Regions from separate parts of the Clostridium carnis genome, predicted to be linked through region 1. Evidence: riboswitches for the same ligand, from Rfam matches in the RefSeq annotation. Region 1 holds a riboswitch; the other holds the start of a gene.

What was found. Region 1 has a riboswitch for thiamine pyrophosphate ahead of ACYQ1T_RS02650 (thiamine-binding protein). Riboswitches for the same ligand answer to the same signal wherever they lie in the genome.
Region 2: linked by a shared signal. The riboswitch ahead of thiC (phosphomethylpyrimidine synthase ThiC) and the one ahead of ACYQ1T_RS02650 (thiamine-binding protein) in region 1 are both predicted to bind thiamine pyrophosphate.

The regions. Positions count from the first base shown of each region.
Region 1 is NZ_BAAHYS010000001.1:532,178-536,548, reverse strand. Features, by position in the region: gene tnpA (IS200/IS605 family transposase) at 1-316, shown strand, start outside; gene ACYQ1T_RS02655 (TatD family hydrolase) at 525-1,265, shown strand; TPP riboswitch at 1,351-1,457, shown strand; gene ACYQ1T_RS02650 (thiamine-binding protein) at 1,553-1,843, shown strand; gene ACYQ1T_RS02645 (ABC transporter permease) at 1,815-2,585, shown strand; gene ACYQ1T_RS02640 (ABC transporter substrate-binding protein) at 2,609-3,613, shown strand; gene ACYQ1T_RS02635 (ABC transporter ATP-binding protein) at 3,594-4,334, shown strand.
Region 2 is NZ_BAAHYS010000001.1:2,168,766-2,173,136, reverse strand. Features, by position in the region: partial or broken gene katG (catalase/peroxidase HPI) at 1-192, opposite strand, end outside; gene ACYQ1T_RS10480 (YjjG family noncanonical pyrimidine nucleotidase) at 445-1,137, shown strand; gene thiC (phosphomethylpyrimidine synthase ThiC) at 1,349-2,653, opposite strand; TPP riboswitch at 2,817-2,922, opposite strand; gene ACYQ1T_RS10470 (hypothetical protein) at 2,936-3,583, opposite strand; gene ACYQ1T_RS10465 (cobyric acid synthase) at 3,917-4,371, opposite strand, start outside.

The sequences.
Region 1 (4,371 bases):
AGGTGTAACTATAATCGAGGCGCATGTATGCGTTGATCATATACATATGTTGGTTGAGATACCACCAAAGATGAGTGTATCAGGCTTTGTAGGATTTTTAAAAGGAAAAAGTAGTCTTATGATTTTTGAAAGATTTGCAAACTTGAAGTATAAGTATGGAAATAGACATTTTTGGTGTCGTGGATTTTATGTGGATACAGTAGGAAGAAATAGAAAGGCAATTGAAGAATATATAAGAAATCAAGAAAAAGAAGATATGATTTCAGATCAAATAAGTATGAAAGAATATATGGACCCTTTTAAGGGTAGCAAGTAACATAGTATGCGGCTGGCGAACCAATTTAAGCGCCTTAAGGCGCAATGCAGGTAAGAGGCCCTTATAGGGCTTAGGAAATACCACCAGCTAAGCTGGTGGATTTTTATTAGGAAACTATATTTACAGACTAATTGCGGATAAGTACAACATATTAAGAAATATAAGTGATATCCTAAAGAATAAAAAAATTAGAAAGGCAAATTAAAATATGTATATTGATAGCCATACACATTTAGATTTTTTTAATGAAAATATAGAAAAAGCTATAGAGGATATAAATAAAAATAAAATACTTACATTGGCTAATAGCATGGATATAGAAAGCTATGAGAAAAATAAAATCTATGCTAAAAAAAGCAAATATATAATTCCAACCTTTGGAATACATCCGTGGAAAGCAAGTGAATTTAATGGCAATTTAAGCAAATTAATTCCTTATATAGAAGAAAGCAAACTAATAGGTGAAATAGGTTTAGATTTCTTTTGGATAGAAGATAAAAGTACTTATAAAAAGCAAAGAGAAGTATTTAAGTTTATATTAAAGGAAAGCATTAAAAGAAATAAAGTTATAACTCTCCATACTAAGGGAGCAGAAGAGGAAGTATATAATGCTTTAATCAATTACAATTATAATAAGGTTATTATTCATTGGTATAGTGGAGATATTAAAATATTAAATAAATTAATAAGTCTTGGATGTTATTTTACTATTAGTGTTGATATTGGATATTCAAATACTACAGAAGAGATATTAAATAAAATACCTTTAAATAAATTATTAGTAGAAACAGATGGACCTACAGCATTAGAATGGGTAAAGGGGGAATATGGTTACCCAAGTATAATTAAGGATGTAGTTTGTAAAATAGCAAAAATAAAAAATATAAGTGAAAAAAGTCTTGAATTTATAATAGAAGAAAATTACAAAAGGTTATTGATGTTGGGGTAAATGTTAATTAATAATTAATATCAAATAATAGTTTGACAACTTTACTTTATAGAGTTAATATATATATGAATAAGATTACAATTTTATAATGCATCTGGGGAGGTAGTTAACTACCTGAGAGGAAATTAAATTAATTTCGACCCATTACCTGATTTGGATAATGCCAACGTAGGGAGATAATTTGTTATATTACTATAATATTCAGAAGAAAGTCTACAAGCACAGTATTTCAAGTTAGAAGTACTGTGCTTTTTATTATATAAATTAAAAAATGGAGGGAATTAAGAATGACAGTATGTAATGTTAGTTTGCAGGTTATACCAAGAGTATCAGAAGAAAGAGTTTATCCAGTGGTTGATAAAGTAATTGAGTACATAAAATCAACAGGAGTAAAGTATGAAGTAGGTCCTATGGAAACAACTATGGAGGGGGAATTAGATTTTCTTTTAGAAATAGTTAAAAGGGCTCAAGATATATGTATAGAAGAGGGCGCTTCAAGAGTGGCATCAATGGTTAAGATAGACTATAAAAGAGAAGGCGTGACAATGGATGAAAAAATTAAAAAGTATAGGGAATAAAGTTGCACCAATAATTTTTGTGTTAATTTTATTAATACTATGGGAAGGTATAGTTTCCTTTGGTGGAATTGAAAAATATATAATGCCAGCACCAAGTGATGTGGCAAAGACTTTAGTTAAAGACTTTAAAATTATGACTCCTCATATTTTAATTACATTATATGAGGGAGTAGTTGGATTTTTAATAGCTATAATTGCAGCTCTTATTTTAGCAATAATTATGGACATGGTTCCAATAATTAAAAAGGCAGTATATCCAGTGCTTGTAATTTCACAAACAGTACCAATAGTAGCATTAGCACCATTATTTATTATTTGGTTTGGATTTGGGACTTTACCTAAAGTGTTAGTTGTTATATTAGTTTGTTTTTTCCCAATAGTAATAAGTATTTCAGATGGGTTAGAGGGTGTAGATAAAGATTTAATAAATCATTTTAAGTTAATGGGGGCATCTAAGGTAAAGAGATTTATTCATTTAAAGCTACCTTATGGGATGATAAACTTTTTTTCAGGTATGAGAATTGCTGCAACTTACAGTATTATGGGTGCTGTAATAGGAGAATGGCTTGGGGGAGAAAAAGGACTTGGAGTTTATATGACTCGAGCAAGAAGTGCATATGCATTAGATAAAATGTTTGCAGCAATAGTTGTTATTGTAATAATGAGTATGTCAATATTCTTTATAGTTGGGTTAATAGAAAAGGCATTTACGCCTTGGAATAATAAAAATACAAAAAAATAAATAAGCTTTAGAGGTGAAATAAAATGAAAAAGAAAAAACTAATTTCAATGGTTTCAATAGCATTAGCATCATTAATGATGTTAACAGGTTGTGGTAATAAGAAGGATAAAAAGGAAGAAGGAGCTCTTCAAAAAGTTAAGGTAATATTAGATTGGACACCTAATACAAATCATACAGGACTATATGTTGCACAAGAGAAAGGATATTATAAGGATTTAGGATTAGATGTTGAAATAATTCAACCTCAAGAAGGATCATCACTTCAATTATTAGCAGCTAATCAAGGTGATTTTGCTATAAGTTATCAAGAAGATTTAACCTTTGCAAAAACATCAGATAATCCATTACCTGTAAAGGCAATAGCAACAGTAATACAACATAATACATCAGGCTTTGCATCTCCAAAGGAAAAGGGAATAGCTACAGTTAAAGACTTTGAAGGAAAAACATATGGTGGATGGGGGGGTCCATCAGAGCAAGCTATATTAAAAGCTGTAATGGATAAAAATGGAGTAGATTTTTCTAAGCTAAAGATGGTAGATGTAGGAACAGAGGATTTCTTTATTGCTACTAAAAATAATATAGATATGGAATGGGTATTTGAAGGATGGACTAATATTGAGGCAAAAGAAAGAGGTTTTGATATAAATTATATTAGGCTTAGAGATTTAGATGAAGCTTTAGACTACTATACGCCAATAATTGCTGCATCAGAAGACACTATAAATAATAAAAAAGAAATGGTTACAAAATTTATGGAAGCAACTTCTAAAGGATATAATTATGCTATAGAAAACCCAGAAGAAAGCGCTAAAATATTAGTAGCTAAAGTTCCAGAAATAAGTGAAAGTTTAGCTATAGAAAGTCAAAAATTCTTAGCAAAAGAATATAAGGCTGAAGCTAAAAGATGGGGAGAAATGAAAGATAGTGTATGGGATAACTATACAAAATTTTTATTAGATAACAAATTAATTAATAAGGATATGAAAGCAAGCGAGGCTTATACAAATGAATTCTTACCAAAATAAAATATCACTAACTAATGTATCAAAGCATTTTGAAAGTATGGAGATATTAAAAGATATAAATATTAATGTTAATAAAGGGGAGTTAGTATCATTAATAGGACCATCAGGTAGTGGTAAAAGTACAATTTTTAATATATTAACTAATTTAATAAATGCTGATAGTGGAGAAGTTAGAGTTAATGGAGATATAAGCTACATGTACCAAAAGGATATGATGGTGACATGGAAAAAAGTAATAGATAATGTTGGAGTTCCACTTGTGTTTAAGGGGAAAAGTAAAAAGGAAGCAAGGGAAGAAGTAGAGAGATATATAGATATCTTTGGACTTCAAGGATTTCAATATAAATATCCATCACAACTTTCCGGTGGAATGAAGCAAAGGGCTAATTTTCTTAAAACATATTTAACATCTAAGGATATTATGCTTTTAGATGAACCCTTTGGAGCTTTAGATTCAATTACAAGAAAAAAACTTCAGCAATGGCTTATAAATCTTATGAAAGAAAGAGAGTCTACAATACTTTTCATAACTCATGATATTGAAGAGGCTATATTTTTATCAGATAGAATATATGTTATATCAGAAAAACCTGCGGTAATTAAAGGGGAAATAGAAGTTAATCTAAAAGGTGAAAGACATGAAGATATAATATTAAGTGAAGATTTTATAAAGATAAAGAAAGCAGTTTTTAACCTTATGGAAGAATCTAATAAACAATAAAATAGTTAAGTGTAAAAAATACTTGTCATTATGGCAA
Region 2 (4,371 bases), 1.6 Mb from region 1:
CAATTCATAGTAATCCAATTTCTCAAATTCCTTAGCATAGTTAAAATCACTTGACATAGGATTGCTTTTTCGGCAGTTTTGTCGAAGAACATTAAGCTTTAGCTGATTTGGCCACCAATATTCATTGGTAGTTCCCTCTCCTGCTACTGCTTTGTTTGTTCTTCCTGTCATAGGACATTTTACTTCTGACATAACATTATCCTTTCTTAATATATACTATTACAGTAAATTATATGAATATTTAACTATTACTATGAATTAATTGGTAGATAATGTTTTATTAATCCTTGTTTTTCATAATGTTCAATTGCTTTTTTTGTTAATTCTATTATTAAACTTATAATATTTTATAAAATAATCGAAATATAACTTATTGTGAAGTTATTTTATGATTGATAAAATATTAGTAATTAACTTATTTATATAAAACTTGGAGGATATATTATGAAATATGAAGTAATATTATTTGATGCAGATGAAACATTATACGATTTTAAAAAATCTGAAAGAGAAGCATTTAAAAATACAATGCTTAAATTTAAAATAAAATATGATGAAAGCTATCATTTAAAAATTTATCAAGAAATAAATACAGCTATATGGAAAGAATTTGAAGAAGGACTTATTACACAAGAAAAATTAAAGATAGAAAGATTTAAAAGATTATCAGATAAATTAGAAATAAGTTTCGATGAAAATATTTTTGCAAAATCATACATAGAACACTTGGCTGATGCATCATTTCTATATGATGATAGTATAGATCTTATAGAAAGTTTAAATAAGTTTTTTAAGCTTGCTATAGTAACTAATGGTCTTACCTTTGTTCAAGATAAAAGAATAAGAAAATCTATTATATCAAAATATTTTGATACTATAGTAATATCTGAAGAAGTATTAATGTCAAAACCAAGCTCTAAAATTTTTGAACACACTTTAAAAAATATAAATTATACTGATAAAAGTAAAGTATTAATAGTTGGAGATAGCTTAACTTCTGATATACAAGGTGGTATAAACTTTGGTATAGATACATGTTGGTATAATCCTAATAAGATTATAAATAAAACATCAATAAAACCTGACTATGAGATTTCTAATTTTAATGAACTTAAATCCTTGCTATTTAACATATAAAAATTTCTATAAATAAATTTCTTATCTTAATTATAGCAATAATTGAAAATTTATTTAATAAAAAATTGATTTTACTCTTAATCTACTTAAAAGTTCTTTAAAAATCAAATTCTAATTCTTAATATTTTTTTCTAATAACATTTCAAAATTATAATAATAGCTGGAATATTAAAGAAATAAAATCCCTAGGAGTTTCCTAGGGATTTTATTTCTAATCTCTTAATATATTTAAATCTTCACCATTTAATATTTTTTTCATTGTTCTCATTGAACACATTTTTCCACACATACTACAGCTTTCTTCATCATGTGGTTTTGATTCTTCTCTATATCTTTTAGCTTTTTCTTTATCTATTGCTAAATCAAACATTCTCTCCCAGTCTATATCTCTTCTTGCTTCACTCATTTTATTATCCCATTCTCTTGCTCCCTTTACTCCTTTAGCAATATCTGCTGCATGGGCTGCAATTTTTGAAGCAATTATTCCTTCTTTCATATCTTCTAAATTTGGTAATCTTAAATGTTCTGCTGGTGTTACATAACATAGAAAGTCTGCTCCATATGTAGCTGCAATGGCTCCTCCAATAGCAGATGTTATGTGGTCATATCCTGGGGCAATATCTGTAACTAATGGTCCTAACACATAAAAAGGTGCACCATGACATAGTTTTTTTTGTAATATCATATTAGCCTCTATTTCATTTAAAGCCATATGTCCTGGCCCTTCAACTATAACTTGTACATTTCTTTCCCAAGCTCTTTTAGTTAATTCCCCAAGTGTTATAAGCTCTTTAACTTGACTTGCATCTGTTGAATCATTTATAGAACCAGGTCTTAATGCATCTCCAAGAGAAATTGTCATATCATATTTTTCACAAATATCTAAAACTTTATCAAAGTATTCATAAAATGGATTTTCTTTATTATTTAACTCCATCCAAGCAAACAATAAAGATCCTCCCCTTGATACTACATTTGTTAATCTTTTATTTCTTTTTACAGTTTCTACTGCCTCTTTATTTAATCCAGCATGAATTGTAATAAAATCAACACCATCTTTTCCATGCTTTTCAACAACATCTAAAAATTCTTCTGCTGTAATATCTTTTAATTCTTTTTCGTAAAATCCTACTGCATCATATATAGGTACTGTTCCAAGCATTACTGTAGACATTTTTACTATTTTCTTTCTCATACCTTCTGTTTTTCCATAGTTAGATAAGTCCATTATAGCTTCTGCCTTCATATCTAATGCTACTCTTACCTTTTCCAACTCTCTTTCACAATTTGCTGAATCCTTTGATATACCTAAATTAACGTTTATTTTAGTTCTTAGCCCTTCTCCTACTCCCTCTGGATCTAAGGAAGTATGATTTTTATTTGCTGGAATTACTATTCTTCCTTTAGAAAGCAATTCTCTTATTTCCTCAACTGTTTTTCCTTCTTTTTTAGCTACCACCTCCATTTCTTTTGTTATAATTCCTTTTTTAGCTGCATCCATTTGTGTAGTATACATATTTTTTCCCTCCATTTTTATAATATAAAAAATAAAGCCCTAGCAATTTTTAACTGCTAGGACTTTATTAATCACTAATGTAAATAACTTGTAATTTATTTTAAGTAAAAATTAAAGCTTGCATATTACAGCAAGCTAATTTTCTTAACTATTAAAGTTATAATTAATTAAGTAATTGCTTCCCTACGATGGTATTATCCATATCAGGTTATAAGAGTTAAGATTTTAAAAATCCCTCTCAGCCATTTAAGGCACCCCTAGCATTTTATTTATTTTTATATTTTATAATTTTGTTACTTTAAGCTTTATTATATGTGCTGTAGAATAATTTCCTACTTCATCTTTATAAGTTTCTAAGTTTATATCCTTCTTTTCAGAATCTCCTTCTTTAAACTTAACTAAACCTAATAAAGCTACATCCTCATCTAATGCTTTACCAACTTGACCTACTTGAGTTCTTGAGTCAAAGTCAATGCTTTCTCCATTTATTTTTGTGTTTTTATATTGAGGATTTTTCTTATCAGTAGTTTTTTCTGCATCTACTTCTGCTATTGAATAAATTGATTTGTTAGATTCTTCGTCACCAACTTTTCCAGTATTCATAATCATATGTATTACTGAATTTTTATCTATAGTTTCAGTTTTATAATTAGTTATTTCCTTTGTATCAACTAATTGTCCATCCTTGTAATTTTCCATTGTTACATTAACATTATATTGTGAGCCTTCTGGTAAAATCATAGAAGCTACTGTGCTTTTATCTTTTCCATAGTCTGCTGATTGTAATAAAAGTTCTATAACTCCTTGAACATCTTGTTTTACAACCTTAACATCACCTTCTGGTAACTTGGCTCCTCCACCCATACATCCTGCTAAACCTGCTGTTAATGCTAAAGTAGCTATTAATAATGATATCTTCTTTATTCTCATAACGTATTCCTCACTTATTACATTTGTATTGGTTTTTAATTAAAAATCTTAAACTTAGTATACCATAATGATAAAAAATCAAAAGTGTCTTTTTTGTAAACTTATATTTATTTTATCCTTATCTTTTAAATTTATAAATATTTTTTATTGATCTATTGTTAGGTTTCCTTCTTCTTTTATTTTATTAACAACTTTAAATTGTATATTTAAAATTCCTTCTATATGAGATTTTTTTATTTTACATCCAATAAATATTACTATTTCAACTAAAATAATAGATGCTATAACATCAAGTATAAAATGTTGTTTTATAAAAAGTGTTGATTAATATTATTAAACTCCAAAAACTATATTTTTTACTTTTTCCATATCTATATTTTCTTCAAGAAGCTCTACTAACTTATCATACTGTTGTAATTTATATTTATTATAATCTAAGATTTCTTTTGATACTATCTCTAATCCCTTTTTATTTTGCACATAATTTAGAAAGCTTTTAAGGAATTCACCTTCATCAAAAATACCATGTATATATGTTCCTAAAACAGATCCATCTTCATTCATTGTACCTATTATATTTCCATCATTATCTTTTATAAATGCTATTCCATTTTCATTTATACAGCTTACTCCATTATGTATTTCATAACCACATACATTAATGTTTTTAAACTCTTTTATATTACCTACTGTAATTGCTTTTATTTGTCTTGTTGTTTTTTCTTCATTAAATGAAGTTTCTATATCTAAAAGTTCAAATCCACTTTCTGATGTAATTTCTCCTTCAA